2 regions of the Mycobacterium sp. NGS34 genome follow, and region 2 is predicted to be linked to the other one. Evidence: predicted binding sites of a transcription regulator. Region 2 holds the regulator's gene; the other holds the start of a gene.
The links. Region 2 encodes HspR, which represses chaperone genes until heat shock. Its sites were predicted from a motif close to ANNTGAGTNNNNNNNACTCANNT; they were not measured.
Positions count from the first base shown of each region.

Region 1: a site for HspR is predicted at 3,786-3,808, ahead of lon (endopeptidase La). Genes of this name have one in related genera too.

Region 1 is NZ_JCALDM010000004.1:266,428-282,269, forward strand. It holds gene AC5Y7V_RS12885 (TfoX/Sxy family protein) at 1-166, opposite strand, end outside; gene AC5Y7V_RS12890 (nitroreductase family deazaflavin-dependent oxidoreductase) at 268-657, opposite strand; gene AC5Y7V_RS12895 (hypothetical protein) at 739-1,242, opposite strand; gene lon (endopeptidase La) at 1,460-3,772, opposite strand; gene AC5Y7V_RS12905 (alpha-hydroxy acid oxidase) at 3,925-5,169, opposite strand; gene AC5Y7V_RS12910 (DUF1810 domain-containing protein) at 5,188-5,625, shown strand; gene AC5Y7V_RS12915 (alpha-amylase family protein) at 5,622-6,902, opposite strand; gene AC5Y7V_RS12920 (alkyl hydroperoxide reductase) at 6,906-7,442, opposite strand; gene AC5Y7V_RS12925 (peroxiredoxin) at 7,453-8,040, opposite strand; gene AC5Y7V_RS12930 (hydrogen peroxide-inducible genes activator) at 8,142-9,086, shown strand; gene AC5Y7V_RS12935 (EthD domain-containing protein) at 9,113-9,814, shown strand; gene AC5Y7V_RS12940 (PPOX class F420-dependent oxidoreductase) at 9,824-10,267, shown strand; gene AC5Y7V_RS12945 (enoyl-CoA hydratase/isomerase family protein) at 10,284-11,033, shown strand; gene AC5Y7V_RS12950 ((2Fe-2S)-binding protein) at 11,034-11,213, opposite strand; gene bfr (bacterioferritin) at 11,454-11,933, shown strand; gene AC5Y7V_RS12960 (MDR family MFS transporter) at 11,999-14,095, shown strand; gene AC5Y7V_RS12965 (carboxymuconolactone decarboxylase family protein) at 14,092-14,586, shown strand; gene AC5Y7V_RS12970 (TIGR03854 family LLM class F420-dependent oxidoreductase) at 14,687-15,577, shown strand; gene AC5Y7V_RS12975 (type I glutamate--ammonia ligase) at 15,600-15,842, shown strand, end outside.
Region 2 is NZ_JCALDM010000001.1:835,626-851,467, reverse strand. It holds gene AC5Y7V_RS04105 (LysR family transcriptional regulator) at 244-1,218, shown strand; gene AC5Y7V_RS04100 (TrmH family RNA methyltransferase) at 1,225-1,869, opposite strand; gene AC5Y7V_RS04095 (hypothetical protein) at 1,866-2,765, opposite strand; gene pyrE (orotate phosphoribosyltransferase) at 2,778-3,317, opposite strand; gene AC5Y7V_RS04085 (SDR family NAD(P)-dependent oxidoreductase) at 3,304-4,074, opposite strand; gene ttfA (trehalose monomycolate transport factor TtfA) at 4,109-4,957, opposite strand; gene clpB (ATP-dependent chaperone ClpB) at 5,113-7,659, opposite strand; gene AC5Y7V_RS04070 (FAD-binding oxidoreductase) at 7,805-8,965, shown strand; gene AC5Y7V_RS04065 (aldose 1-epimerase) at 8,979-9,869, shown strand; gene AC5Y7V_RS04060 (hypothetical protein) at 9,881-10,402, opposite strand; partial or broken gene AC5Y7V_RS04055 (PE family protein) at 10,415-11,578, opposite strand; gene AC5Y7V_RS04050 (heat shock protein transcriptional repressor HspR) at 11,657-12,049, opposite strand; gene dnaJ (molecular chaperone DnaJ) at 12,049-13,230, opposite strand; gene grpE (nucleotide exchange factor GrpE) at 13,288-13,917, opposite strand; gene dnaK (molecular chaperone DnaK) at 13,914-15,776, opposite strand.

The DNA.
Region 1 (15,842 bases), on a different contig from region 2:
CTTCCGGGGGCACCCGGACCAGCAGTCCGCCCTGCCCGCTGGCGGCGACCGACATGTTGCCGTTGATCAGGAATGCCAGACCACCGAACATTCGCTTTTCCTCGACGCCGCGCTCGGAGCCGAGCAGCTCGCGGATCCGGTTGGCCAGGTCTTCGTCGTAGGCCATGGGCCGACCTTAGCCCCGAGGTCCGACAGGCGCCGAGCCTGTAATTTTGCAGGCCTTTACTCGTAGTTCTCCTGAGGATTAACAGGCTCGGCGATTCGCTGTCAGTCCAGGTCGATCCGGATGGTCAGCAGGTCGCTGCCCATCAGTCGCACCACCGCGCTGTTGAGCCTGGGCAAGTCGCCCAGCCGCCGCAGCGGGTCGTCGTCGGGCAGCAAGTGGGCAGTTCCGTTGCGCCATCGGCCGCCGATGCGCACCCGTACTGCGGGAGTGGCCTTAATGTTGCGGACATAGTCCGAATGCTCGCCGTGCTCCGAGACCAACCAGAATTGGTTGTCGACCACCCGGCCGCCGACGGCCGTCCGGCGAGGCTGACCGCTCTTGCGGCCGGTGGTTTCGAGGATGACCCCCGGCATCTGCCGGCCGACCGGATTCACCAGCAGTCTTTGGATGCGATGGACCACTTGCCGTTTCAGGTTCCGAACGTCGGTCATAGGCTGCGATTCTGCCGCATTTGCGATGGGCGAATGTGAGGACAGCCGCCCCCTTGCGGGGGCGGCTGCCACATTCCGGTTTTAGGTACCGGGCGTTCCGACGGTGCCGCCGCCGTTCACCTGGCCTCCGGCGTTGCCGGCGGGCGTGTACGCCTGGAAACCGGCGGACGTGTTGACGCCCCACTGGCCCAGGTCCGGGTTGAAGACGACCGGAAGCTGGGTGCCGTCGGGGTCACCAACGGGCGGAGCCCAGGTGGCCGGGATCCCGTAGCGGTCCGGGTCGTTGTAGTGCCCCGGCGGCGGGAAGCCGTTCTGGCCCGGGGGAAGGGGGCTGCCCGGAGCGTTGCAGTTCACGCCCGGCGCGCCGGGGTTACAAATCGGCTGCCCCGGAATGAAGGGACCCTGGCCCGGACCCTGCAGGTCACGGTCCCCGCCCGGCACGTTCGGCCCGGGCACGTTCGGGCCAGGGCCGGGGACGCCCGGGATGCCCGGATCGGCCAGCGCGAAACCGGCGCCGATCCCGAAGGCCGCGGATCCGAGGCCACCGGCCATCGCGGCGGCTGCGGTGATCTTCTTGAGGTTCATGTGAACTCCTTGTCCAGCTTGGCTGCGACGCACGCAGCGCAACAGCATTGACGGTGTTGTTCAGTTGTCTCCCCAAGCTCCTGGGTTGGGCCTAGGGACAGGGGATGACCCCCTGGTCCCTCGGCTACCCGAGTCGGCCGAGCCGAAAACACGCTCGAGCCGATTATTGGCAGCAGACTCCCAGGTTTTTGACAAGCGACCGGCAGCCGGCGCCCTCCTAGGCGGCGACGGTCGCGGCCTGCGGCACCGGTTCGAGCGCCTGCGCGACGATCTCGGCGACATCCGTCATCGGCTTCACCTCCAGCGCGCCGAGCACCTCGGCCGGGACGTCATCCAGGTCCGGCTCGTTGCGCGCCGGAATGAAAACCGTTGACAGACCGGCCCGCTGGGCGGCCAGCAGCTTCTGCTTCACGCCGCCGATCGGCAGCACCCGGCCGTTCAGCGTGACCTCGCCGGTCATGCCGACGTCGGAGCGCACCTGGCGCCCAGTGGCCATCGACACCAGCGCGGTCACCATCGTGACGCCGGCCGACGGCCCGTCCTTGGGCACCGCGCCCGCGGGCACGTGCACGTGGATGCGCCGGTCCAGCGCCTTGGGGTCGACCCCCAGCTCCGCGGCGTGCGAGCGGACGTAGGACAGCGCGATCTGCGCCGACTCCTTCATCACGTCGCCCAACTGACCGGTCAACTGCAAACCCGGCTCGCCGTCGGTGGCGCCCGCTTCGATGTAGAGCACGTCGCCGCCCAGGCCGGTCACGGCCAGGCCGGTGGCCACACCGGGCACGGCCGTGCGTTCGGCGGACTCGGGGGTGAACCGCGGACGGCCCAGGTAACCGACCAGGTCGGGCTCGTCGATGGTCACCGGTTCGTCGGCGATCTTGGTCGTCACCTTGCGCAGCGCCTTGGCCAGCAGCCGCTCGAACTGACGAACACCGGGCTCGCGGGTGTAGTCCGCGGCGATCTTGCGCAGCGCGGCGTCGGTCACGGTGACCTCGTCGTCGTTCAGCGCCGCCCGCTCCCGCTGCCGGGGCAGCAGGTAGTCGCGGGCGATGGCGACCTTGTCGTCCTCGGTGTAGCCGTCGATCTGAACCAGCTCCATGCGGTCCAGCAGGGCCGACGGGATGTTCTCGATTACGTTGGCGGTGGCCAGGAACACCACATCGGACAGGTCCAGATCCAGATCCAGGTAGTGGTCGCGGAACGTGTGGTTCTGCGCCGGGTCGAGCACCTCGAGCAGCGCCGCGCTCGGGTCGCCGCGGTAGTCGGAACCGACCTTGTCGATCTCGTCCAGCAGCACGACGGGATTCATCGATCCCGCCTCGCCGATGGCACGCACGATCCGGCCCGGCAGCGCGCCGACGTAGGTGCGCCGGTGCCCGCGGATCTCGGCCTCGTCGCGCACGCCGCCCAGGGCGACGCGCACGAACTTGCGGCCCAGCGCCCGGGCCACGCTCTCACCCAGCGACGTCTTGCCGACGCCAGGGGGCCCGGCCAGCACCATCACGGCCCCGGAGCCACGCCCGCCCACGACCTGCAGTCCGCGCTGCGCGCGTCGGGTTCGCACGGCCAGGTATTCGACGATGCGGTCCTTCACGTCGTCCAGCCCGTGGTGGTCGGCGTCCAACACCGCCCGGGCCGCGCCCAGGTCCGTCGAGTCCTCGGTCCGCACGTTCCAGGGCAGGTCGAGCACGGTGTCCAGCCAGGTGCGGATCCAGCCGCTCTCCGGGCTCTGGTCGCTGGAGCGTTCCAGCTTGCCGACCTCGCGCAGCGCGGCCTCGCGCACCTTCTCGGGGAGCTCGGCCGCCTCCACGCGCGCACGGTAGTCATCCGAACCGTCGGGCTCGCCCTCACCGAGCTCCTTGCGGATGGCCGCGAGCTGCTGGCGCAGCAGGAATTCCTTCTGCGTCTTCTCCATGCCGTCGCGGACGTCCTCGGCGATCTTCTCGTTGACCTCGACCTCGGCCAGATGCGAGCTGGTCCAGTCGATCAGGACGCGCAGCCGCTCGGCGACGTCCACGGTCTCCAGCAGCTGGCGCTTCTGCACGTCGGTGAGGTACGACGCGTATCCCGACGTGTCCGCCAGCGCCGACGGGTCGGTCAGGCTGTTGACGTAGTCGACGATCTGCCACGCCTCGCGGCGCTGCAGCATGGCCAGCAGCAGCTTCTTGTATTCCGCGGCCAGGGCCTTGATCTCGTCGGTCGGCTCCGGCTCGGGCGCCTCGGTCACCTCGACCCACAGCGCGGCGCCGGGCCCGGACGCGCCCGCCCCGATGTGGGCGCGGCGCTCACCACGCACGACGGCGGCGGTGCCACCGCCCGCGATCCGGCCGACCTGCAGAATCTTGGCGATCACGCCGTGGGTCGGGTACCGGTCGTCCAGCCGGGGCGCGATCAGCAGCTGTCCCGACTCGCTGGCCTGCGCGGCATCGATCGCCGCCCGCGCGGCGTCGTCCAGCGCAATCGGCACCACCATTCCGGGCAACACGATCGTCCCGGTGAACAACACCGGCACGGACTTGGCTTCAGCCATTCGATCCTCCAAAAGTTGAGTCTGCTGCGCTTAACCCAGCCGGGCGGAGGTTTGTTCCCGACGTGATTTCGCCACGAGTGTGAAGCTGGCCGCACGTTGGACGGCGGGCGTGCGGGCAGCCGCACGCTCGGCTTACACGCTGGCTAAGGGCGTTACGCTGGCGGCGAAATCGGGCCCAGTCGACGCAACTGCGTCACGTGCTTGGGCGACAGCTCCTCGAGGCAGGTGGCGCCAAGTAGTCCCATCGTCCGGATGATCCCGCTCTGCAGGATCTCGATGGCGCGGGCCACGCCCGCCTCGCCGCCGGCCATCAGCCCGTACAGGTAGGCCCGCCCGACCAGCGTGCACCGGGCCCCGAGTGCGATCGCCGCGACGATGTCGGCCCCGGACATGATGCCGGTGTCCACCAGGATCTCGGTGTCCTTGCCCAGCTCACGCGCGACCGTCGGCAACAGGTGGAAGGGCACCGGCGCCCGATCCAGCTGGCGCCCACCGTGATTGGACAACACGATGCCGTCGACGCCGCGGTCCACGACGGCGCGGGCGTCCTCGAGCGTCTGGATCCCCTTGACCACCAGCTTGCCGGGCCATTGGGCCTTGATCCACTCCAGGTCATCGAAGGTCAGGCTGGGGTCGAACATCGTGCTGAGGTACTCGCCGACCGTGCCCGACCAGCGATCCAGCGAAGCGAAGGCCAGCGGCTCGGTGGTCAGCAGGTCGAACCACCACTTCGGGTGCGGCACCGCGTCCAGGACAGTGCGCAGCGTCAGCGTCGGCGGAATCGTCATGCCGTTGCGGTTGTCCCGCAGCCGCACGCCCGGGACCGGGACGTCGACCGTGGCCAGCAGGGTGTCGAATCCCGCGTCGGCCGCGCGCTTCACCAGCGCCATCGAGCGGTCGCGGTCGCGCCACATGTAGAGCTGGAACCACTTGCGGCCCTGGGGAACCGCGGTCACCAGGTCTTCGATCGCCGTGGTGCCCAGGGTGGACAGCGAGAACGGGATCCCCGCCCGCGCGGCCGCCCGCGCGCCGGCGATCTCGCCCTCGGTGTGCATCAGCCGGGTGAACCCGGTGGGCGCGATCCCGAACGGCAGCACGACCGGCTGGCCCAGGACGTTCCATCCGGCGGTCACGTTGGAGACGTCGCGAAGGATGGTGGGGTGAAACTCGATGTCGCGGAACGCCTGTCGGGCCCGCGCGATGGACAGCTCGTCCTCGGCCGCGCCGTCGGTGTAGTCGAACGCCGCCCTGGGGGTGCGGCGTTTGGCGATGCGGCGCAGGTCCTCGATGGTGTACGCGGCGGCCAGGCGGCGCTTGGTCGCGTCGAGCTGCGGTCGTTTGAACTGCATCAGCGGCGCCAGATCGCGCACCTTGGGCATTCGTCGCTTGACGGCCATGTATGCAACCGTAGTCATATGGCATCGGCAAGCGACCCGTTCGATCTGAGACGTTTTGTGTCGGCGCAGTCCGGGATCTACCACTCCGCCGTCGCGGAGCTGCGCGAGGGACGAAAACGCGGTCACTGGATGTGGTTCATCTTCCCGCAACTCCGCGGGTTGGGCACCAGCCCGATGGCGGCCCGCTATGGCATCACCTCGCTCGAGGAAGCCAGCAGTTATCTGCAGCATGAGCTCCTCGGTTCGCGACTACGCGAGTGCACTCGGTTGGTCAACGAGGTGCGGGACCGCTCGATCATCGACATCTTCGGTTCGCCCGACGACCTCAAGCTGCGCTCGTCGATGACGCTGTTCGCCCACGCCACCGACGACAACCACGAGTTCGTCACCGTGCTCGACAACTACTTCTACGGCCAGGAGGACCCTCTGACGCTGGCGCGGCTGACAGGCACCTAGGCCGGGCTTAGGATCCGCCAGCCGTGCGGCTCGACAACGAGCGTCTCGACGACCTCTTGCGGCGGCGCCGAGGATCCGGCGACCACCTCTGCGCGGTCGGCCCCGAGCTCCGGCAGCGCCAGGCGTAGCGGCTTGTCGTCGATGTTGAGCGCGACCAGCAGCGCGTCCTCACCGCTGCGCGTCTCGTAGACGTAGTGCCGGTTTTGCAGCCGCAACGCGGTCGTCGAGGCCGCGTGCAGCCACGGGTGACGGCGGCGCAACCCGACGAGGTACTGGTGCAGTCTACACATCTCGGCGCCGAACGCGTCCAATTCCACAGGGGGAGTGCCGAACTCGGGGCGTACCGCGTCGTCGCCGCCGTACCGCTCCTCCTTGACGCCGCGGAACCCGAGCTCGTCGCCCGCGTACACGCTGGGCACCCCACCGACGGTCAGCAGGATCGCCAGCGCGTGGGCCACGTGCCCGGGTCGGTCGAGGCGGCTGGCGATGCGGGTCACGTCGTGATTGCCGATGAACGTCAGCGGGGCGAAACTGGCGAGAAACTCGTTGTGCCGCTGCAGCGCCCAGTCCAGCTCGAAGAAGTTGCCGTCGTTGAGGGCGCTCCAGATCGCCTTCCACAGCTCGTACTGGGTGGCCGAGTCGAACTTCGCCGCCTCGACCACCGCGGCGTAGTCGCCGTGGATGAGCTCGCCGACGAACCAGGCGTCCGGATGCTGCTCGCGCACCCGCGGCAGCGTCGATGCCCAGAATTGTTGCGGCACAATGTAGGCCGCGTCGAGGCGCCACCCGTCCGCGCCGCGGCGCAGCCAGTGCGCCATCACGTCGGCGACGTAGTCGATGACCTCGGGGTTGTCATGGTTGAGCGTGATGAGTTCCGAGTGGCCCTCGAAAGTATCGCCGCTGAACCAACCCGTCGCCCGGTCGCGATAGCGCGGAAAGTCCACGCCGACGTGATTGAACACGCCGTCGAGCAGGACGCGCAGGCCGCGGCGGTGGGCCTCCGCGACGAAATAGTCGAAGTCGGCGTCTTCCCCGAGCCGGGGATCGATCCGGTAGTGATCGGTGGTGTCGTAACCGTGTGTGCGTGAGGCGAATATCGGGCCCAGCGCAACACCCGAGGCACCCAGCGCGATGGCGTGGTCGAACCAGTCGACGAGCCGCCGCAGCCGATGTTGACTCGGCTGCGACGGCTCGGACGACTCCGGAAATGCGCCGACGAATCCCAGCGGATAGACCTGCCACCAGATGGCGTGCTCTACCCAGGCTGGTGTCGTCACTGGTCAGCCGACGGCGGCCAGTGTCTGGGCGGTGACGATCGCTTGCGCCACACCCGCGACGATCGCCGCGGCCTTCAGCGCCTCGAGGATGGCCTCGCGGTCCACGCCCGCCTCGCGCAGCGTGTGCTCGTGGGCGACGACGCAGTGCGAACACCCGTTGATCGACGACACCGCGAAGGACCAGAGCTCGAAATTCGCCTTGTCCACACCCGGATTGGCGATGATGTTCATCCGCAACCCGGCCCGCAGATCGTCATACTGGCCGTCCAGGAAGCCGCGGCCCCGGTAGAACACGTTGTTCATGCCCATGATGGACGCGGCTCCCAACGCCGCCTGGTACGCCTCGGCCGACAGGTAATCGCCCGCCTCGGCGCCAATCTCGGCCAGCACCTGGGTGTTTCGCGTGGCCGCGGCGCTGGCCAGCAGGGTGCCCCAGAGCTGCTCCTCGCTCAGCACGGTGCTGCGCGTGATCGAGCCCAGGTTGAGCTTGAGGTCCTTGGCGTACTCGGGCAGCGCGGCCTTGAGGTTCTCGACGCTCATCTCGCCCCCCTTACGCCGATGCCTTGAGCAGCTCGCCGGCGTCGATGGTCGGGTCGCCCTTGCGCCAGTTGCAGGCGCACAGCTCGTCGGACTGCAACGCGTCCAGGACTCGCAGCACCTCGTCGACATTACGCCCCACGGATCCGGCGGTCGCCGAGACGAATTGGATTTCGTTATTCGGATCGACGATGAAGGTGACCCGGTCGGCGACGCCGTCGGCGTTGAGCACGCCGGTGGCCAGCGCAAGCTCCCGCTTGATGTCCGACAGCATCGGGAAGGGCAGCTTCTTGAGGTCTTCGTGCTGCGCGCGCCACTGGAAGTGCACGAACTCGCTGTCGATCGAGACGCCGAGCACCTGGGCGTCGCGGTCGGAGAACTCGTCGTTGAGCTTGCCGAACGCCGCGATCTCCGTCGGGCACACGAAGGTGAAGTCCTTGGGCCAGAAGAAGATAATGCGCCACTTGCCGTCGTGGTCCTCGTTGGTGATGGTGGTGAAGTAGTCGCCGGGTTGCTTGGCGTCCACCTTCGACAGGTCACCGCCGATGAGCGCGGTGAGCTGGTAGGCGGGGAATTGGTCGCCGATTGTCAGCAGGGACATATCGCTCCTTAACTGGAATTATTCAAGATTAGTCGTCTGCCACCATCTTGCCGCTCCGCCGATTTGAAGTAAAGGTGATATATCACACTATACTTATAGGTATGCCAGATAAGATCTATCAGCCGACCGTCGCCGGCCTTCGCGCGTTCGTCGCGGTCGCCGAAAAGCAGCATTTCAGCAGCGCCGCAACGAGTCTCGGCGTCAGCCAGTCCACGCTGTCGCAGGCGCTGGCGGCGCTGGAGGCGGGGCTGGGGACCCAGCTGATCGAAAGGTCCACCCGACGTGTCTTCTTGACGACGGAGGGAACACAGCTCCTGCCCCGGGCCCAGGCCGTGGTCGAGGCCGTCGACGCGTTCAGTGCCGCCGCCGCGGGCGCCTCCGATCCGCTGCAGGCCGGCGTGCGACTGGGCCTGATTCCCACCGTGGCGCCCTATGTGCTGCCGACGGTGCTGGCCGGGCTGGCCGACCAACTGCCGTCGCTGACGTTGCGGGTGATCGAGGACCAAACCGAGCGGCTGCTGCGGCTGCTGCGCGAGGGGGCCCTCGACGCGGCGCTGATCGCGTTGCCCGCCTCTGACGTGCCGGGCGCGGGCATGACGGCGATCCCCATTTACGACGAGGACTTCGTGCTCGCGTTGCCGCCCGGGCATCGGCTGTCGGGCAAGCGCCGCGTGCCCGCGACCGCGCTGGCCGAGCTGCCGCTGCTGCTGCTGGACGAGGGGCACTGCCTACGCGACCAGGCGCTCGACGTCTGCCAGAAGGCGGGCGTGCGCGCGGAGCTGGCCAATACCCGCGCCGCGTCGCTGGCCACCGCGGTGCAGTGCGTGACCGGCGGCCTGGGGGTGACGCTCATTCCGCAGAGCGCGGTGCCGGTCGAGGCCGCCCGAAGCCGGCTTGGGCTCGCGGAGTTCGCCGCGCCGCGCCCGGGGCGCCGGATCGGCCTGGTGTTTCGCTCCTCGAGCGGCCGCGACGAGTCCTACCGGCGACTGGCGGCGACGATCGGCAAATTGATCGGGAAGGAACACCAGGTACGCCCGGTCAAATAACCGCTCGCCGGCGGTAAGTTCGGCGCATGGAAAAGGTGATCGCGGTACTGATGCGCCCGGAGCCGGACGACGACTGGTGTGCCCGCCAACGGGGTCACGTCGCCGACGCGCTGTTAGAACTGGGCCTGTTCGGGCTGCAGGTGAACGTCCGGGACAGCGCGGTGCGTCACTCGCTGATGACGCTGACGACGATGGACCCGCCGGCGGCCGCGGTGGTGAGCATGTGGACCCAGCAGTGCTATGGCGACCAGATACAGGCGGCGCTCAAGTTCCTCGGCCAGGAATGCGAGCAGCTCGCCGCCTACCTGGTGACGGAGTCGGTACCGCTTTCCGCGCCACCTACCGAACCCGGTTGTCGGACAACGGGTCTGGCCAACATCGCGTTGCTGCGCCGCCCCGCACATCTGGACCAGGCGACCTGGCTGGCCCGGTGGCAGGGCGACCACACCTCGGTGGCCATCGAGACGCAGTCGACGTTCGGCTACACCCAGAACTGGGTGGTGCGAGCCCTCACCCCGGACGCGCCGGGAATCGCGGGCATCGTCGAGGAGTTGTTCCCCGAGGAAGCGATCACCGATCTGAAGGCATTCTTCGGTGCCGCCGACGACGACGACCTGCAATACCGGCTCGGCCGGATGGTCGCCAGCACAACTGCATTCGGCGCCAACGAGAACATCGACACCGTGCCGACCAGCCGCTACGTGTTCAGGACACCATTCCGGGATTGAGGACCGCTCATGACAACGCTCGACGAGGCAGTGGCGCTGGCCAAGGGGGAAAGCGGTCTTGCCGTGGTCTCGACGATTCGCGCCGACGGAACCGTGCAGGCTTCGCTGGTCAACGTCGGGCAGTTGCCGAGCCCGGCCACCGGGGAGCCCTGCCTGGCCTTCACCACCTACGGCAAGGTCAAGCTCGCCAACCTGCGGGCCCGCCCGCAACTGGCCGTCACGTTCAAGAACGGCTGGCAGTGGGCGACGGTCGAGGGCCGTGCGGAGTTGGCCGGCCCGGATGACGCGCCGGGATGGCTGAAAGACGCCGACCAGTTGCGGCTGCTGCTCCGGGAGGTGTTCACGTCGGCCGGGGGCACGCACGACGACTGGGACGAGTACGACCGAGTCATGGCCAAGGAGCGTCGCGCCGTGGTGCTGATCGAGCCGACCCGCGTCTACAGCAACGGCTGACCGTTAGGCTGCAGCCGTGACGCTGCAGATCGACGACAAGAACCGGGTGCGCACCCTCACGCTGAACCGGCCCGAGGCGCTCAACGCGTTCAACGAAGCGCTGTACGACGCGACGGCGGACGCGCTGCTCGCGGCCGCCGACGATCCCGAGGTCGCCGTCGTGCTGCTCACCGGCGCGGGCCGCGGGTTCAGCGCGGGCACCGACCTCGGCGAGATGCAGGCGCGGATCACCGACCCGGACTTCACGCCCGGAAAGCACGGCTTCCCCGGCCTGATCGACGCGCTCGCCGCTTTCCCGAAGCCCCTGATTTGCGCCGTCAACGGCGTCGGCGTGGGCATCGGCGCCACCATCCTCGGCTACGCCGACCTGGCCTTCATGTCGTCGACGGCGCGGCTCAAGTGCCCCTTCACCAGCCTGGGCGTGGCCCCCGAGGCGGCCTCGTCGTACCTGCTGCCGCAGCTGGTGGGCCGGCAGAACGCCGCCTGGCTGTTGATGTCCTCGGAATGGGTCGACGCCGACGAGGCGCTGCGGATGGGTCTGGTCTGGCGGGTCTGCGATCCGGAGGACCTGCTGCCCGAAGCCCGTCGGCACGCGGAAGTCCTTGCGGCCCGGCCGATTTCGAGCCTGATGGCCGTCAAGCACACGATGATGGAACCGGTCCGTCCGGAGATCGCCGCGGCGAGCGCGCGGGAAAGCGCTCACTTCGCCGAATTGATGGGCACCCAGGCCAACGCCGCGGCCCTGGCCGACTTCAACAAGCGCTAGCTACTGGGCGGGCTCGAATTGTCGCGACGCCGCGATGATCGCGCGCAGCGTGCGCCTGCAGCGCCCGCAGTCGCCTCCGGCCCCGCACGCCTCGGCGACTTCTTTGGACGTCGACGCGCCCCGCGCGACCGCGTCGGACACGGTCTGGTTGGTCGCCCCAACGCACAGGCACACGTACATCAGCGCACCCCTCGGGCGGATGTGTAAGCCGAGCGAAGAAGCCGCATGTTAGCGAAGTCTACCCTAAGTAGGTAAGCGATGCCTAACCCCAGGTCCGAGACCCACGCGACACACTGAGCACAGCCATACCTTCCTGGAAGATTCCAATTCGGCATGGCAAAGTGCTGCTAGCGCCCGGTGTTTCAGCCCAGCCCGCCGCCGCGGCCAGACGTGACAGCCCTCAGACGCTAGGAGTTGACCATGCAAGGTGATCCGGACGTTCTGCGTCTGCTCAACGAGCAACTGACCAGCGAGCTCACCGCGATCAACCAGTACTTCCTGCATTCCAAGATGCAGGACAACTGGGGCTTCACCGAGCTGGCCGAAAAGACCCGCGAAGAGTCGTTCGACGAGATGCGGCACGCGGAGGAGATCACCGACCGCATCCTGCTGCTCGACGGGCTGCCGAACTACCAGCGCCTCTTCTCGCTGCGCGTCGGGCAGACCCTGCGCGAGCAGTTCGAGGCCGACCTGGCCATCGAATACGAGGTGCTGGAGCGGCTAAAGCCGGGGATCATCATGTGCCGCGAGAAGCAGGACAGCACCAGCGCCAACATCCTGGAAAAGATCGTGGCCGACGAGGAAAAGCACGTCGACTACCTCGAGACGCAGCTGGAGTTGATGGAAAAGCTCGGGGAGGAGCTGTACTCCGCGCAGTGCGTCTCGCGTCCCCCCAGCTGACGAGTTGATTGCCGCCGCCTGACGCTGGGCACCCGTATGCATCGGGCGCCGACGGAAGGGCAGGCATGACGAGCACGACACCGGCTGCGGTTCCGACCCGCCAGGCCCACGAGTCGACGCCCGGCGACGCCGCGGTCAACCCGCAGCGACGGAATTTCATCTTCGTGGCGGTCCTGCTCGGCATGCTCATGGCGGCACTGGACCAGACGATCGTTGCGACCGCGCTGCCGACCATCGTCGCCAACCTCGGCGGGGCGGGCCATCAATCGTGGGTGGTGACCAGCTACCTGCTGGCGTCGACCATCATGACCGCCCTCGTCGGCAAGTTCGGTGACCTGTTCGGCCGCAAGCGGGTGTTCCAGGCGGCCGTGGTGTTTTTCGTCGGCGGGTCGGTGCTGTGTGGGCTCTCGACGTCGATGGGCATGCTGGTGGCGGCGCGCGCGCTGCAGGGCATCGGGGGCGGCGGGTTGATGGTGACCGCCATGGCGCTGATCGGCGAGGTGATTCCGCTGCGGGATCGCGGCCGCTACCAGGGCGCCATGGGAGCGGTGTTCGGCGTCACCACGGTGATCGGACCGTTGCTCGGCGGGTACTTCACCGACCACTTCACGTGGCGCTGGGCGTTCTGGATCAACGTGCCGATTTCGATCGTGGTCTTCTTCGTGGCCGCCGCGGCCATCCCGGCGCTGGCCGACCGCAGCAAACCGGTCATCGACTACGTCGGGATCCTGTTCGTCGGGCTGGGCGCCTCGGGGCTGACGCTGGCCACCAGCTGGGGCGGCACCACCTATCCGTGGGGCTCGGCGACCATCGTCGGGCTGTTCGCCGGCTCCGCGGTGGCCCTCGGGATCTTCGTATGGGTCGAAAGCCGCACGGCCGCACCGATTCTGCCGACCCGGTTGTTCGGCAGCCCGGTATTCACGGTGTGCTGCGTGCTGTCCTTCGTGGTGGGGTTCGCGATGCTGGGCGCGCTGACGTTCCTGCCCACGTACATGCAGTTCGTCGACGGCGTCTCGGCCACCACGTCGGGCCTGCGCACGCTGCCGATGGTGGTGGGAATGCTGACCACGTCGATGGGCAGCGGCGTGCTCGTAAGCCGCACGGGCAAATACAAGATCTTTCCCGTCGCCGGCACCGCGGTGATGGCGGTGGCGTTCTTCCTGATGTCGCGCATGGACCCGTCGACGTCGACCCTGGTGCAGTCGCTGTTCCTGATCATCCTCGGCGCGGGGATCGGGATGTGCATGCAGACGCTGATCCTCATCGTGCAGAACACCTCGAGCTTCGACGATCTCGGCGTCGCCACCTCGGGCGTGACGTTCTTCCGCACCATCGGAAGTTCTTTCGGCGCAGCGATATTCGGTTCGCTGTTCACCAACTTCCTGCACGGCCGGATCGGTCCGGCCCTGACCGCCGGCCGCGCGCCGGCCGCCGCGGCCGCTTCACCGGAGGCCCTGCACCGGCTGCCCCGCGATATGGCCGCGCCGATCGTGAGTGCCTACGCCGACTCGCTTACCCAGGTGTTCCTGTGGGCGGTTCCGGTCGCGCTGGTCGGCTTCGTCTTGGCGCTGTTCCTGCGTGAGGTGCCGCTGCGGGGCATCGGCAACAAGCGGAGCGACATCGGCGAGGCGTTCGCCATGCCCACCAACCAGACTCCCGACGAGATGCTGGAGGCCGCGGTCGGCCGCCTGCTGCGGGGCGTTCCCGGCATGCGACTGCGCAGCATCGCGATGCGACCCGACTGCCGGCTCGACGTCGCCGGGTTGTGGGGCGTCCTGCGCATCAACCGCTACGGGCAGATGTACGGGGTAGCGCGGCTCACCGACATAGCGGACTATCTACGCATCCCGTTCGAGGTGCTGGAGCCCACCTTCTCCCGCCTGGTCGCGACCGGTTACGCGCGGGGCGAGGGCGACGAATTGTGGCTGACCCCGGCCGGGGCGCACCAGGTCGAATACGTGCATTCGCTGCTGCTGGCCTGGCTGGTCGACAAGCTGGAGCGCTCGCCGGGCTTCGAGGGCCGGCCCGACCGGCGACAGGTGCAGGCCGCGCTCGAGCGCGTCGCGCATCGAGTTCTGGCCCAACGCGATTGGGACAGCGAGACGCCGACGGTGGCCATAAACGCGCTAGGCCAGGGGCCCGGGCGTACTATCTCGCCATGAGCCGAATCGGAACGTTCGCTGACGACGACATCTATGGCTGGGCCGCGAAGTCTCCGGACCTCGGCGGCGCGATCGCCAACTTCAGTCATGCGGTCTACACCAAGAACCGGCTGCCCATGCGCACCCGAGAACTGGCGCGCACGGTCATCGCCCACGACAACGAATGCACGGTGTGCATGAACACCCGCGACGCCGACGGGCCCGCGGCGGGCGTGGACGAGGAGCTCTACGAGCACGCGCTCGAGTGGCGCACTTGGCCGGGGTACAGCGAACAGGAGCGCCTCGCGGCCGAGTTCGCGCACCGGTTCGGCACCGAGCACACGAAGCTGCGCGATGACGAGGACTTCTGGGCCCGCGCCAACGAGCACTTCTCCGAGGAGCTGCTGGCCGACCTCGCCATGTCCTGCGCCCTGTGGGTCGGGATGGGCCGGATGCTGCGGACCCTCGACATCGGTCAGGCCTGCATGCTCACGTTGCCCAGCCGCGCCTAGCCGTCGCGACACTGCAACCGCTGCGACGACGCGCCGAGAACCGCCGCGGCCAGTTAAGTTTCGCGGGCACAAACACCGCCATCGCCGTGTTGCGATACCTGTGAAGATTCGCTTCGGTGTCGGGCTGGGCGCGGACACCGCTCCGGACCGGCTCGCCGGCATCGTCGATCACCTGGAGAGCAGCGGGGTGGACTCGCTGTGGTTCTCCGAGCTGGTCTACTCCCCGGCGGTCGATCCGGTAGTCGGCATGGCCTACGCACTCGCCCGCTCCACCCGGTTGAAGGTCGGCACGTCGGTGGCCGTGCTGCCGGGCCGGCATCCGGTGCTGGTGGCCAAGCAGCTCGCGTCGTTGGCGGCCGTCGCGCCCAAGCGGGTCCTGCCCGTCTTCGGTTTGCGTTCGGCGATCCCGGCCGAGCGCGAGGTGTTCGTGGTCCCAGACGGGGAGCGCGCCACCGTGTTCGACGAGGCGCTGCGGGTGCTGCGCGCGGCGCTGGTCGACGATTCGGCCAGCTTCAAGCCATTTAAAGGCCGGTACTTCACCGTGAGCCGGGCCGCGGTCGCCCCGCGGCCGTCGCCGCCGCTGGACATCTGGCTGGGCGGCTCGGCACCGGCGGCGTTTCGGCGCATCGGCGCGCTGGCCGACGGCTGGCTGGGCAGCTTCCTCACCCCGGCCGAGGCGCGCGCGGGGCGCGAGGCGATCGAACGGGCCGCGGAGCGGGCGGGAAGGCGAATCGAGCCCGACCACTACGGCATCTCGCTCGCCGTCGCGGACGGCGAGCTGTCCCCGGAGCTGGTGGCCGCGGCGCGGCGGCGTCGCCCCGAACTCGATCCCGGCGAGCTGATCGCCGCCGATTGGGATCGGTTGCACCGCCAACTCGACGGATACATCGACGCGGGGCTGACGAAATTCGTCATCCGGCCGGCGGGCAAAGCGCCGCTGGACGCTTTCCTCGATCGGTTCGCCGCCGAGTTGATCCCGCGCCAGAACTGATCGAGTTGCCACAATGGCTGCCATGACAGCCACGCCCCTCGCCGCCGCCGCGATCGCCCAGCTGGAGGGGGAGGGCGTCGACACGGTCATCGGCTCCGTGGTGAACCCCGCCGGTCTCACGCACGCCAAGACCGTGCCCATCCGGCGCACCAACACCTTCGCCGATCCCGGCCTGGGCGCCAGCCCGTCGTGGCACGGGTTCGCCATCGACCAGAGCGGCATCGCGTTCACCGACGAGGTCGGGGTGGTCGGCGATCAGCGCCTG
Region 2 (15,842 bases):
CATCCCTCGTCGCACATTGTGTGCACCATCGGCGGTGAAGAGGATGAGTAGCCAACTACTCCAATTCGGCGGGTTGAACTTGGGTGTGATCGAGGCCCGCCAGGGATTTCCAGGGCGTTTCAGCGTCTTGCATAGGCTCAATTCCGTGGTCGCTCGACTGGCCTGCGGCGAGCGATTTGCGGCGATTCCCGATCCTCTAACTAGTCGACCACAGCGGTTGTTGAAAGGCCGTAGGCTCACACCATGACTCCGGCTCAACTTCGGGCCTATTCGGCGGTGGTGCGGCTGGGTTCGGTGCGCGCCGCCGCGGCGGAGTTGGGCGTTTCCGACGCCGGCGTTTCGATGCTGGTGGCGGCGCTGCGCAAGGAGCTCGACGACCCGCTATTCACCAGGACGGGCGCGGGGCTCGCGTTCACGCCCGGGGGGCTGCGGCTGGCCAGCCGCGCCGTGGAAATCCTGGGCCTGCAGCAACAAACCGCGATCGAGGTCACCGAGGCCGCCCACGGGCGCCGGCTGCTGCGGATCGCCGCCTCCACCGCGTTCGCCGAGCACGCGGCGCCCGGGCTGATCGAGCTGTTTTCGTCGCGCGCCGACGACCTGTCGGTGGAGCTGAGCGTGCATCCGACGAGCCGGTTCCGCGACCTGATCTGCTCGCGCGCCGTCGACATCGCGATCGGGCCCTCCTCTGAAAACTGCGTGGGCTCGCTCGGTCCGGACGACGGGATCTTCGTGCGGCCGTTCCTGAAATACCAGATCATCACCGTCGCGCCGCCGAATGGCCCGCTGGCGGCTGGTATTCCGACGCCGGCGCTGCTGCGCCAACAGCAGTGGATGCTCGGCCCGGCCGCCGGCGGCGTCGACGGCGAGATCGCAAGGATGCTGCGCGACTTGGGAATTCCGGAGTCCAACCAGCGGATCTTCCAGAGCGATGCCGCCGCGCTCGAGGAGGTGCAGCGGGCCGGCGGTGTCTCGCTGACGATCGGCTTCGCCGTCGCCAAGGACCTCGCGGCCGGGCGGTTGACCCGCGTGACCGGTCCCGGCCTGGACAGGTCGGGCGAGTGGTGCGCGGCGACGCTGGGGCCGTCGGTGCGCCAACCCGCCGTGTCCGAACTCGTCCGCTTCATCACCACGCCGCGCTGCACCCAGGCGATGATCCGCGGCAGCGGCGTCGGCGTGACGAGATTTCGCCCGAAAGTGCATGTGACGCTGTGGAGTTAGCGGCTGCTACCAGGCGTGCGACAGGTCCGCGTGCTGCCGAACCCAGGCGTGCATCGCGATGCCGGCGGCGACGCCGGCGTTGATGCTGCGCGTCGAGCCGAACTGGGCGATCGACACCGTGACCGCCGCGCCGGCCCGGATGTCGCCGGTGATGCCCGGGCCTTCCTCGCCGAACACCATCAGGCACTCCCGCGGCAGCGACGTCTCCTCCAGCCGCCGCGCGCCCGGGACGTTGTCGACGGCGACCACGGTCAGACCGGCACCCGCCGCGAACTCGAGCAGCGCGGCCGTGCTGTCGTGGTGGCACAGCCGCTGATATCGGTCGGTCACCATGGCGCCGCGGCGATTCCAGCGCCGCCGCCCGACGATGTGCACGGTGTCGACCGCGAAGGCGTTGGCGGTGCGCACCACCGAGCCGATGTTGGCGTCGTAGCCGAAGTTCTCTATCGCCACGTGCAGCGGGTGCCGGCGCGTGTCGATGTCGGCGATGATCGCGCCGCGGGTCCAGTACCGGTAGGCGTCGACGACGTTGCGGGTGTCGCCGTCTCGCAACAGGTTTGGGTCATACCGCGGGTCGGTGGGCGGGTCGCCCCGCCACGGCCCGACGCCGCCGGTCGTCGTGCCCCATTCGGTGGGCCCCGGGTCGCTCATCGCTGCGTCCAAACCCCGGCGTGGGTGCCGTCGACGGCCACCGTCGCGTACAGCAGCGCCTCGTTGATCTCGCCCTGGGTGCACAGCGAGGCGTTGACGCGGACCGAGTCCAGCGACGCGTCGGGCAGGATCAGCACCGACGATCCGTATGCCGCGCAGGCCGGGTTCAGGCCGCGGCCCGGCAGGGTCGGCGACGCCAGCAGCATCAGCGGGCCGCCGCGCTTGGCGGAGTCGTCGCGGTACCGGTCCGCGAGCCCGGTGGCCTCCAGACCCAGCAGCATGTAGCCGTTGCCGTTGAACGCAGCGGGGTCGCCGAGCTGCTCCTTCGTCACCGGGGCGCCGTCGGCGCGCCAGCCCGTCAGGCTGACGGTCTTGACGGTCAGGCCGGTGTCGTTGGCGTTGGTCGGCGGCAACCCCACCGGAAACGCGGCCGGGTAGGCGGCCGACGTATTCGGGATGCGGTCACGCGGCGAGTAGCCGTACACGCCGCGGACCTGGCTCCGATCCTTAAGCGGCCCAAGGCAAACCGTGCCGGTGAGCCGGTTCGGGGGCGCCGACAGCGGGTGTTGGATGTCGTGCACGCTGGTGGCCGCGTCGTCGCAGCTGCCCAGGGCGGTCGACTCCAACGGGTGCGCCAGCGCACCGTAGAGCCCGAAGCGAAGGTCCTCGGGTTTGGCGTGCGGCGCCTTCGGGTCGGTGGGCGACGCGTCGACGTCGACCAGCACGTAATCGCCGTCCCAGCGCAGGTTCGACACCGACATGTTCCAGCCCAGCAGCGCGAGCGATTCGCCGACCCGCGCGGCCTGCGCGCCGTAGGGCCGGGCCGGATGCCCGGAACCCGAACAGCCCATTAGTGATACGGCCACGCAGGCCAGTAAGGCGATTAGACGGCGCATCCGGCTCGCGGCCTAGCCCAGCCCAAGATCGGCAAGGCCCAGCACGCTGCGGTAGGGGATTCCCTCGGCTTCGATGGCCTCGGCGGCGCCGGTGGCGCGGTCCACCACGGTGGCCACCCCGATCACGTCGCCGCCCGCGTCTTGCACGGCATGCACCGCCGTCAGCGCGGAGTTGCCGGTGGTGCTGGTGTCCTCCACCACCAGGACCCGCCGGCCGGAGACTTCGGATCCCTCGATAAGGCGTTGCAGCCCATGGGTTTTCGCCGACTTGCGCACGACGAACGCGTCGATGGGCCGCCCGGGCGCGTGCATGATGGCGGTCGCGACGGGATCGGCGCCCAGGGTCAGACCACCGACGACGGCGTAGTCCCAGTCGGCGGTGAGTTCGCGCATCAGCGTGCCGATCAGCGCGGCGGCGCGGTGGTGCAGGGTGGCGCGGCGCAGGTCGACGTAGTAGTCGGCCTCCTTGCCCGACGACAGCGTCACCCGACCGTGCACCACCGCCAGCCGGCGCACCAGGCCGGCCAGCTCCTCGCGGTCAGCTTCGGTCACGGCCGCCGACCCGTTTCGTCGCGGCGCGCACCAACCCGCGGGGCAGCAGCCGCCCGGCGCTGACGATCGCCTTGTACTGCAGGCCCGGAATGCTGATCACCTTGCCGGCGGCGACGTCGGCCAGGCTGCGGGCGACCACGTCGTCGACCTCGAGCCACAGGAACGGCGGCAGCTTGGCCATGTCCATCCCGGCCCTGGCGTGAAACTCGGTGTGCACGAACCCCGGGCAGACGGCGTGCACGCCGACCCCGGTTCCGTCCAGCGCGCCGGCCAGGCCCTCGCTGAACGAGATCACCCAGGCCTTGGACGCCGAATAGGTCGACGATCGCCCGTTCACCAGCCCGGCGACGCTGGCGACGTTGATGACGGTCCCGGCGCCCGCGGCGATCATGGCGGGCACCGCGGCGCGGGTCAGCTGCAAGACCGCGGTCACGTTGACGTCGAGCTGCGCCTGCAGCAGGGCGGGTTCGGCCGTCCAGAACTCGCCGGACGTGCCGAAGCCGGCGTTGTTGACCAGGACCCGCACGCCGGCGGCGAGCCGCTCGGCGACCTTGTCGCGGCCGGCCGAGTCGGCCAAGTCCGCGGGCAGGATCTCGACGGTGCCGCCGTGGCCCTCCAGTTCGGCCGCCAGTTTGGTCAGCCGCTCTACGTCGCGGGCGACCAGAACCAGGTCGTAGCCGTCGCGCGCAAAGCGCCGCGCGTAGCCCCCGCCGATCCCGGACGTCGGCCCGGTGATCAGGGCTACGGGTCGAGGCATGAGCGACAGTGTAGTGACGCGGGCCTAACCGGCCTCAGCGCTGGTAGTTACTGGCCCCGTGGCCGTTGCGCCCGGTCGGCGGCTGCCGACCCTGGTCCCGGCGCAGCGGCTCGGTGGGGCGGCGGGTCGCCTGGACATCCGAGCCCAGCAACCCCGACACGTCCGGCTGCGACCGCCGGGACGGCAGCTCCAGCCGACCGGCCGGCGCCAGGGGCCGGCTCGGTGCCGCGTTGCGCAGCCCCGCCGGCGCCCCCGCGTCCTGCGGGGTCTCCTGGGGCACCGGCGGCAACACGCGCAGCAGGTCGTTGAACTGGCGCACGGTGCGCAGCCCCTCGTCCCATTGCGCGCGCGTGCTGGAGATCGGCATGGCGACCAACGTCCAGTTCTGCTCGTTCCACATGATCTCGGCGCAGTCGGGGGCGGTGTGCGCGAAGGTGACCATGCGCCGGTCGCAGGCCCGGCGGGCCGCGTCCAGATTGGTCGAATAGACCATCCGCGGCCCGATCGCGCCCAGCAGCCAAATGTCGCTCTCCCGAGGCTCTTTCAGCCCCTTGAGGCGCAGGTCGACGACGACGTTGGTACCGACCTTGCGGTGCAGCGCGATCACCGTCGCGACTTCCTCGACGTCGAAGATGTAGACCGCCTCGCCGCGGATCTGGCCCAGCACGACGTTGTGGGCGGGGACGTCGCCCGCCGTCGAGATCACCCCGCGCTTCCAGCGCTTGAGGATGTCGGTCGATTCGCGCTCGTAGTCGAAGCCGTGCGACCGCGCCCACGATTTACGGCGCCTGCTGCGTCCCCGCTGTCGATCGATGTCGACGTACACCAGCACGCCCGCGCCGACAAAGCACAGCGCGGACAGCGTGAACCAAAGGGGGACCATCCCACACAGGGTATCCGCTGTCGGCCCGGAATAGACAATGCGACCAGGTCACAAGCAAATTAAGGTTTGCTAGTGCGCGCTGGGTGCGCCGAACGTCGACTTGTTGGGCGATTTCGGGCGAAATGCCGACAACAAGTCGACGTTGGGGCGAAGTGTCAGCCCAGGATCAGCGAGTCCCCATCCGGGCTGACGTTGACCGGAACGGTGTCGCCGTCGTGCACCTCGCCGGCCAGCAGCATCTTCGCCAGCTGGTCGCCGATGGCCTGCTGCACGAGCCGGCGCAACGGCCGCGCCCCGTAGACCGGGTCGAACCCGCGCTGCGCCAACCACCGCTTGGCCGGCAGCGAAACCTCCAGCTGCAGCCGCCGCTGCGCCAACCGCTTGCCCAGCTGCTCGAGCTGGATGTCGACGATCTGCACCAGCTCCTCGGGGTTGAGCCCGTCGAAGATCAGCACGTCGTCGAGGCGGTTGATGAACTCCGGCTTGAACGCCGCGCGCACCGCCGCCATCACCTGCTCCTCGCTGCCGCCCGACCCGAGGTTGGACGTCAGGATGAGGATGGTGTTGCGGAAGTCGACCGTGCGGCCCTGCCCGTCGGTGAGCCGGCCCTCGTCGAGGACCTGCAGCAGCACGTCGAACACGTCCGGGTGTGCCTTCTCGACCTCGTCGAACAGCACCACGGTGTAGGGGCGCCGGCGCACCGCCTCGGTCAGCTGACCGCCCTGGTCGTAACCGATGTAGCCGGGGGGCGCACCCACCAGCCGGGCGACGGAATGCTTCTCGCCGTACTCGCTCATGTCGATGCGGACCATGGCCCGGTCGTCGTCGAACAGGAAGTCGGCCAGCGCCTTGGCCAGCTCGGTCTTGCCGACGCCGGTGGGGCCCAGGAACATGAACGAACCCGTGGGCCGGTTCGGGTCGGCCACCCCGGCGCGGCTGCGCCGCACCGCGTCGGACACGGCCTGCACGGCCTTGCGCTGCCCGACCACGCGCTTGCCCAGCTCGTCTTCCATCCGCAGCAGCTTGGCGGTCTCGCCCTCGAGCATCCGCCCGGCCGGGATGCCGGTCCACGCCGACACCACGTCGGCGATGTCGTCGGGCCCGACCTCCTCCTTGAGCATCACGTTCTCGCGGGCCTCGGCCTGCGGCAGCGCGGCCTCGAGCTTCTTTTCCACCTCGGGGATGCGCCCGTAACGCAGCTCGGCGGCCTTGGCCAGGTCGCCGTCGCGCTCGGCGCGCTCGGACTCTCCGCGCAGCGCCTCCAGCTGTTCCTTCAGCTCGCGGACGACGTCGATCGCGCTCTTCTCGTTGTGCCACCGGGTGGTCAGCTCGGCCAGCTTCTCCTTCTGGTCGGCCAGCTCGGCGCGCAGCTTCTCCAGCCGCTCCTTGGACGCCTCGTCCTCTTCTTTGGCCAGCGCCATCTCCTCGATCTCGAGGCGGCGCACCAGGCGCTCGACCTCGTCGATCTCGACGGGACGCGAGTCGATCTCCATCTTCAGCCGGCTGGCGGCCTCGTCGACCAGGTCGATCGCCTTGTCCGGCAGGAACCGCGCGGTGATGTAGCGGTCGGACAGCGTGGCGGCGGCCACCAGCGCGGAGTCGGTGATCCGCACGCCGTGGTGCACCTCGTAGCGGTCCTTCAGGCCGCGCAGGATGCCGACGGTGTCCTCCACCGACGGCTCCCCGACGAACACCTGCTGGAAGCGGCGCTCCAGCGCGGCGTCCTTCTCGATGTACTTGCGGTACTCGTCGAGCGTGGTGGCGCCGACCAGCCGCAGCTCGCCGCGGGCCAGCATCGGCTTGATCATGTTGCCGGCGTCCATCGCGCCCTCACCGGTCGCACCGGCGCCGACGATGGTGTGCAGCTCGTCGATAAACGTGATGATCTGCCCGGCGGAGTTCTTGATGTCGTCGAGCACGGCCTTGAGCCGCTCCTCGAACTCGCCGCGGTACTTGGCGCCGGCCACCATCGAGCCCAGATCGAGCGAGACGACGGTCTTGTCGCGCAGGCTCTCCGGCACGTCGCCGGCCACGATGCGCTGGGCCAGGCCCTCGACGATCGCGGTCTTGCCGACACCGGGCTCGCCGATCAGCACCGGGTTGTTCTTGGTGCGACGGGACAGCACCTGCACGACACGACGAATCTCGTTGTCGCGCCCGATGACCGGGTCGAGCTTGCCCTCGCGGGCCCGCTCGGTCAGGTCGGTGGAGTACTTCTCCAGCGCCTGGTAGGTCGACTCGGGGTCGGCGCTGGTGACCCGCGCGCTGCCGCGGACCTTGACGAACGCCTCCCGCAACGCCTGCGGTGACGCGCCGTGCCCGGTGAGCAGCTTGGCGACGTCGGAGTCGCCGGTGGCCAGGCCGACCATCAGGTGTTCGGTTGAGACGTATTCGTCGTCCATCTCGGTGGCCAGCTGCTGGGCGGTGGTGATCGCCGCCAGCGATTCGCGGGACAGCTGCGGCTGCGAGCTGGCGCCGCTGGCCTGCGGGAGCTGGTCCAGGATGCGCTGCGCCTCGGCGCGGATGGTGGCGGGCTCGACGCCGACGGCCTCCAGCAGCGGCGCGGCGATCCCGTCGTTCTGCGTCAGCAGCGCCAACAGCAGATGGGCGGGCCGGATCTCCGGATTGCCGGCGGCCGAGGCCGCCTGCAGGGCCGAGGTCAGGGCCGCCTGCGTCTTGGTGGTCGGGTTGAAAGAGTCCACGACACCTCCGTTCGGGTACTTGGGTAAAAATGCTTGTCGGGTATTTCAACGCCGTCAAGGTTGAGTCTGTTCCGCTCAACTCTAGTGGATTTTGCGCATCTTGGAATAGAGGCTTAAGTCGCCACCCCGCTTAAACTCGGGGCCCGTGAGCCTGGAGGACCGCGACGCGTTGCGCGTGCTGCGCGACGCCTTCGCGCCGGGCTCCGACGCACTCGTCCGCCGGTTCTATACCCACTGGTTCGCCCTCGACGTCTCGGTGCGCGACCTTTTCCCGCCCGAAATGGGCGCCCAGCGGGCCGCTTTTGCGCACGCCCTGCACTGGGTCTACGGGGAACTGGTCGAGCAGCGCGCCGCCGAGCCGGTGGCCTTCCTGGCGCAGCTCGGGCGGGATCATCGCAAATTCGGCGTGCTGCCGAACCATTACGGCACCCTGCGCCGCGCGCTGTACGCGACGCTTCGTGACCGCCTCGGCGACGCGTGGACCGAGCCCGTCGCGGCGGCCGCCGACCAGTCGCTCAACCTGATCACGGGGGTGATGAGCGGCGCCGCCGACGCCGAGCAGGGGCCGGCCTGGTGGGACGGCACGGTCATCGAGCACATGCGGGTCTCCCGCGACCTGGCCGTCGTGCGGCTGCAGCTCGACCGCCCAATGGACTACTACCCCGGCCAGTACGTCGACGCCCACGTTCCGCAGTGCCCGCGCCGGTGGCGCTACCTGAGCCCGGCGATCCCCGCCGACCCGGGCGGCGGGATCGAGTTCCACGTCCGCCAGGTGCCGGGCGGCCTGGTCAGCACCGCGATCGTCAACGAGACGCGGCCCGGGGACCGGTGGCGGCTGTCCAGCCCGCACGGCGGCCTGCGGGTCGACCGGGACGGCGAGGACGTCCTGATGGTCGCCGGCAGCACCGGGCTGGCGCCGCTGCGGGCGCTGATCATGGACCTGTCCCGCTACGCGGAAAACCCGCGGGTCCACCTGTTCTTCGGCGCCCGCTACCGCTGCGAGCTCTACGACCTGCCCACGCTGTGGCAGGTCGCCCAGCACAATCCGTGGCTGTCCGTGTCCCCGGTCTCGGAGTACAGCCTCGACCCGTCGTGGGCCGCCGACTATCCCGACGTGACGCCGCCGCGCGGCCTGCACGTGCGCCAGACCGGCCGGCTGCCCGACGTGGTGACAAAATACGGTGGCTGGGGCGACCGGCAGATCCTGATCTGCGGCGGGCCGGACATGGTCCGCGCCACCAAGGCCGCGCTGGTGGCCAAAGGTGCTCCGCCCGAACACATTCAGCACGACCCACTGTCCCGGTGAACCGAGGTACGCCATGCAGATCGTGACCCTGACCGACCCGTCGTCGCCGGTGGCGGCGCAGTTCGTGCCCGAGGCGGGCATGATCGGCACGTCGCTGACCGACGCGGGCACCGAGCTGCTCGGCCAGCGGCGCGGCCTGCGGGCGTACGTCGAGGCGGGCAAGACGATGGGCATCCCGATCCTGTACCCGTGGGCAAATCGATTGGGCGACAACACCTACACGGCCGAGAACGTTACGGTGACGCTGACGCCGGGGGAGAACGGCGTTCGTCCCGACCCCAACGGGTTGCCGATCCACGGCACCCTGGCCGCCTACCCGGGCTGGCGGGTGACGGCGGAGTCGGGCAACGAGCTGACCGCCGAGGTGGATTTCGGTGCCGACCCGCGTCTGCTGGCCGGCTTTCCGTTCCCACATGTGCTCTCGGTGGCGGTGCGGCTGGCCGACCGGGCGCTGACGGTGCGCACCACCGTCACCGCGACCGGCGACACCGCGGTTCCGCTGTGCTTCGGCTTCCATCCCTATCTGCACCTGCCCGGCGTTGCCCGCGGCGACTGGCTGATCGAGACACCGCCGCTGCGGCACTTGCGGCTCGATGAGCGCGGCCTGCCCACCGGAGAATCCGAAAACCAGCCGGCTAGCGAAGAACCATTGGGCGACAAGGCTTTCGACGACGCCTACGACCAGGTCGGCGAGGGCGCCGTGTTCGCGGTGTCCGGCGCCGGGCGGCGCGTGGAGGTGCACTTCGAGCGGGGCTATCCGGCGGCCCAGATCTTCGCCCCACTAGCCGAGGATGTGGTGTGCTTCGAGCCGATGACGGCGCCGACGGACGCGCTGCGCCGCGGCGGCTACCGGTGCGCGCGCCCGGGCGCGCCGGCGGTCGCGCAGTTCTCGATTCGGGTGTGAGCGAACATCTTTCACCACCGCATCATCGGGAACGGCCGCAGCGGGTGCCCCGCGGCGTAGCGGCTCAGGCCCTTGGCGAGGAACGCGTGGAAGCCGCAATACGGCAACTCGGCGACGACGGACCGGATGGCCGGGCGCCCGACCCCGTCTCGCAGCAAGCCACGGCTCACGTCGATGCGGTCGGCTATCCGAAAGGTCTCGGCCATCCGGTCGTGCGACGGCCGCAGCCGGTGGTGTTCGACGATCAGCCTGCGCACGTCGTCGACGTTGTCGACGCCGAATTCCCCGGCGTACGCCGCGGCCAGGTCGGCGGACGGCTCCAAGTAGTCGAACGTGCCGGCGGTCCAGATGCCGAGATCGTGTGCGGCCCAGGCCAAGACGGCGAAGTCCGGGATCGGGGCGGCGAGCAGCCGTTGGTGGTAGTTGATGCCGCGGTAGACGTGATTGCGATAGGTCGGCAGGTGGTCACCCAGCTCGCGTTGATAGCTAGTCAGCAGGGATTCGACGATTGGGTGAGTGGTGACAACTTCCATGCCCTGACGTTAGCCCGTCTGCCCCCCGGCGCCGTCGGCGCCGAACAGCTTCCCGCGAGCGCCCCCAGGGCCACCCAGGCCGCCGAACACGCCGCCGTTGCCGCCGGTGCCACCATTACCGATCAGGGACGCATTGCCGCCGGTGCCGCCCTGACCGGCGAACGACGCCCCTGTGCCGATGGCGCCGCCGACGCCACCGACGCCCCCGTTGCCGATCGGCCCGGCGTTGCCGCCCGTGCCGCCGTGCCCGCCGATGCCGGCGTGCCCCGCGGCGCCGCCCCCGCCGCCGCTCCCGCCGTCACCGAAGAGCAGGCCCCCGTTGCCGCCGCCGCCACCGGCCCCGCCGCTATGGATGCTGAAGGTGGTGTCGCCCGCCCCTCCGAGGCCGCCAACGCCGCCGGTGCCGATCAGGCCGGCATTGCCACCGTGGCCGCCGGCGCCACCGTTGCCCGGCGTCGCACTGATGCTGAGACCCCCGGCCCCGCCCGCGCCGCCGTTGCCGTAGATCAACCCGCCCGCGCCGCCGGCGCCGCCTGCGCCGCCGCCTATCGAGCCGTTGGGGCCGCCCCCGGCGCCACCCGGTCCGCCGATGCCGAACAGCCCCGCGTTGCCGCCCGCGCCACCGGTTCCGCCGAATCCGCCGGCGCCGCCCGCCCCACCGTTGCCGATCAGCCCGCCGGCGCCACCATTTCCGCCGGCCACGCCGTTGTTCGTGCTCGCACCGCCGGCGCCGCCGTTGCCCCACAGGATGCCGCCCGCGCCGCCGGGTTGCCCGACGCCGCCAACGGTTCCGCCGTTCGCGCCGTCACCGATCAGTGGGCGCCCCAGGAACAGTTGGGTCGGCGCGTTGATCACGCCCAGCACGTCCTGCTCGATCGTTTGCAGCGGCGACGCGTTCGCGGCCTCGGCGCCGGCGTACGCGCTCGCCCCGGAATTCAGCAGCTGGATGAATTGCTGATGAAATCGTTGCGCCTGGACACCCAGCGCCTGGTAGGCCTGCCCGTGCGCGCCGAACACTGCGGCAACCGCCTGAGACACCTCGTCATTGCCCGCGGCCAGCAGTTGCGAGGTCGGCGCCAGCGCCGCGGCGTTCGCCGCTTGCACGGCGGAGCCGATGTTGGCCACGTCGGTGGCCGCCGCCGTTACGAATTCCGGGGTTACGAGCACGAGGGACATGGCCCCGACCATAAGACGCGCGAAGCGGGCCGCGAATCAGGGATTTCCCTAACCTTTTGCAGCCCCCGCGGCGGTCGCCTAGCGCGGCCTTCGCGGTTGCCAGACCACCAGCGCGGTGCTCTTGGGCACCACCGCCAGGTCGCGGCGCTGGCCGGCGCGCACCTGCGCCAGCTCCTCGGTCAGCTCCTTGACGCGCGACTGCAGCGCCTCCACCTGGTTGGTCAACTCGATGATGCGCTTGATGCCGGCCAGGTTGACGCCCTCGTCCTGCGACAGCCGCTGCACCTCGCGCAACAGGTCCACGTCGTGCTCCGAATAACGACGTCCCCCACCGGAAGTGCGCCTCGGGCTCACCAGCCCGAGGCGGTCATAGGTGCGCAGGGTCTGCGCGTGCATGCCGGCCAATTCGGCCGCCACCGAGATCAGGAAGGTCCGGGCCTCCTCCTTGGGATTGCGTGAGCCTCTGGCCATCAGCGATTACCCGCCCATCCCGCGCGCGGGTTGAAACCACTGGATTGCTCGGCGGCCGCGTAGGCCTCCAGCGCCTCCTGGGCGGCGCCCTCCAGGTTCGGCGGCACGGACACCTTCACGGTGACCAGCAGGTCGCCGTTGCCGCCGCCGCGCTTGGGCACGCCGCGCCCGCGCACCCGCAGGATGCGGCCGTCGGCGGTGCCCTTGGGCACCCGCACGCCGACCTTGCCGTCCAGCGTGGGAACCGAAAGCGTTGAGCCCAAGGCTAATTCGGTGAAGCTGACCGGGACGGTCACGGTGAGGTCGTCGCCGTCACGGCCGAACACCTTGTCCGGCCGCACATGCACGGTCACATACAGGTCGCCCGACGGCGCGCCGCGCAACCCGGCCTCGCCCTGCCCGGGCAGGCGGATCCGCTGCCCGTCCTCGACGCCCGGCGGTATCCGCACGTTGATGGTGCGGGTGCGGGTCGTCACGCCGGTGCCTTTGCACTCGTCGCACGGGTGCTCGATGATCGAGCCGCTGCCCCGGCAATCGGCGCAGGGTTCGGAGAAACCGAACGCACCCTGGTTGCGGTTGATCACGCCGGCGCCGTTACAGCTGGGGCACACCTTCGGGCTGGTGCCCGGGCGCGCCCCGCTGCCATGGCAATTCGTACACGGCGCCGGGCTGGTCAGCCGCAGCGGCATCGCCACGCCCTTGGCCGCCTCGACGAAATCGAGCTCGGTCTCGGTCTCCAGGTCGTTGCCGCGCCGCGGCCGGCTGGGACGCGGGCTGGCGCCGCCGCGTCCGAACAAGCCGCCGAACAGGTCGCCGATGTTCGCGCCGCCACTGCGCCCGGCGGCGTCGAACAGGTCGCTGAGGTTGAACTCCGCGCCGTCGCCACCGACGTTGAAGCTGAAGCCGCTGCCGCCGTCGAACCGGCGGCCGCCGAAACCGCCGCCGGCGAACAGGCGGCGGGTTTCGTCGTACTCCTTGCGCTTGGCCGGATCCGACAACACGTTATGCGCCTCCGACACCGCCTTGAATCGTTCGCCGGCGGCCGGGTTGTCAGGGTTGGCGTCCGGATGCAGGTCGCGCGCCAGCTTGCGATAGGCGCGCTTGATCTCTTCCGGGCTGGCCTCAGAGGAGACGCCCAGCTCCTTATAGAAGTCCTTTTCGACCCATTCACGCTGGGCCATGCCGCGTCACCCCCTCACCTTTCGCTATCTATTTGTTGTCTTTTGTGATTGTGGTGCTTACTCACCGGAGCCGTCGGCGTTATCGGCCGTGTCGGACGGTTGCGTTTCGGCGGCGACGGCTTCTTCGCCGTCGCCGGCGACGGTGTCGACCACGCCGACCAGCGCGTGCCGCAGCACCTGGTCGCCCAGCTTGTAGCCCTGCCGCATGACCGTGCCGATCACCGGCTTGGAGCCGTCGGCGCCGTCGCCCTCGTGCTGCACGGCCTCGTGCAGCACCGGGTCGAAGTCCTCGCCCTCCGCGCCGAACGCCGTGAGGCCGAGGCCGGTGAGGGCGCCTTCCAGCTTGTCGGCGACCGACTTCAGCGGGCCGGACTCCAGGTCGCCGTGCTTGCGGGCCCGGTCGAGATCGTCCAGCACGCCGAGCAATTGGCTGACCACGGCGGCCTTGGCCCGGTCCGCGGCGGCCTGCTGGTCGCGCAGCGCGCGCTTGCGGTAGTTGGTGAAGTCCGCCTGCACGCGCTGCAGGTCGGCCGTCAGCTCGGCGACCTTGTCGCCCGACTCGGCCTTACCGGCGGGCGCCCCGCCCGGCGCTGCCGCGCCGGGGGGGACGTGCCGTACTTCGCCGGTCTCGGGATCGATGCGCCGCTTGTCGGTGACCGTTACCTGTTCCGGGTTGCCCTCGCTCACTTGGCCTCCCGGTCGTCGTCGACCACCTCCGCGTCCACGACGTCATCGGCCGAGCCTGCCGCGCCACCCTGCTCGGGGCCGCCGGCCTGGGCGCCCTCGGCCTGGGTGGCCTCGTAGATGGCCTGGCCCAGCGCCTGGGACTCCTGGCCCAGCTTCTCCATCGCCGCCTTGATCGCGGAGATGTCGCTGCCGGCCAGCGCCGACTTGGCCTCGGCCACCGCGGCGTCCACCTTGTTCAGGGTGTCCTCGGGGACCTTCGAACCGCCCTCGGCCTCGCGTTGTTCCTTGACGAACTTCTCCGTCTGGTAGACCAGCGTCTCGGCCTGGTTGCGGATGTCGGCCTCCTCGCGGCGCTGACGGTCCTCCTCGGCGTGCGCCTCGGCGTCCTTGATCATCCGGTCGATCTCCTCCTTGGACAGGCCGGAGCCCTCCTGGATCTTGATCGTGTTCTCCTTGCCGGTGCCCTTGTCCTTGGCCGTGACGTGCACGATGCCGTTGGCGTCGATGTCGAAGGTGACCTCGATCTGGGGCACGCCGCGCGGGGCCGGCGGGATGCCGGTCAGCTCAAAGGAGCCGAGCAGCTTGTTGTGCGAGGCGATTTCGCGCTCACCCTGGTAGACCTGGATCTGCACGGACGGCTGGTTGTCGTCGGCCGTGGTGAAGGTCTCCGACCGCTTGGTCGGGATCGTGGTGTTGCGCTCGATCAGCTTGGTCATCACGCCACCCTTGGTCTCGATACCGAGGCTCAGCGGCGTAACGTCAAGCAGCAGAACGTCTTTCACCTCACCCTTGAGAACACCGGCCTGCAGCGCGGCGCCCACGGCAACCACCTCGTCGGGGTTGACGCCCTTGTTGGGCTCCTTGCCGCCGGTGAGTTCCTTGACCAGCTCGGTCACCGCGGGCATGCGGGTGGACCCGCCCACCAGCACGACGTGGTCGATGTCGGCCACCGAGATGCCGGCGTCGGAGATCACCGACTTGAACGGCTGACGGGTGCGGTCCAGCAGGTCCTGGGTGATCTTCTGGAACTCGGCGCGGGTCAGCTGCTCGTCGAGGAACAGCGGGTTCTTGTCCGCGTCGACGGTGATGTAGGGCAGGTTGATCGAGGTGCTCTGCGAGCTCGACAGCTCGATCTTGGCCTTCTCCGCGGCCTCACGCAGCCGCTGCATCGCCATCTTGTCCTTGGTGAGGTCGATGCCGCTGGTGCCCTTGAACTTGTCGACGAGCCATTCGACGACGCGGTCGTCCCAGTCGTCGCCACCGAGGTGGTTGTCACCGCTGGTGGCCCGGACCTCGACCACGCCCTCGCCGATCTCGAGCAGCGAGACGTCGAAGGTGCCGCCACCGAGGTCGAAGACCAGGATGGTCTGTTCCTTCTCGCCCTTGTCCAGGCCGTAGGCCAGCGCCGCGGCGGTGGGCTCGTTGACGATGCGCAGCACGTTCAGGCCGGCGATCTGGCCGGCCTCCTTGGTCGCCTGGCGCTGGGCGTCGTTGAAGTAGGCGGGCACGGTGATGACCGCGTCGGTGATGTCCTCACCGAGGTAGGCCTCCGCGTCTCGCTTCAGCTTCATCAGCACGCGGGCGCTGATCTCCTGCGCCGTGTACTTCTTGTCGTCGATCTCGACGGACCAATCGGTGCCCATGTGCCGCTTCACCGAACGGATGGTGCGGTCGACGTTGGTCACCGCCTGGTTCTTGGCGGGCTGGCCGACCAGCACTTCACCGTTGCGCGCGAACGCGACGATCGACGGCGTGGTCCGCGAACCCTCGGAGTTCGCGACGACGACGGGGTCGCCGCCCTCGAGAACCGAGACGACTGAGTTGGTGGTCCCGAGGTCGATACCGACCGCACGAGCCATAGTGATTCCTCCTGATTACGTAGAGCTTCTTTGGTGCCACTATGCTGAGTGAACCCCGCTCAAGCC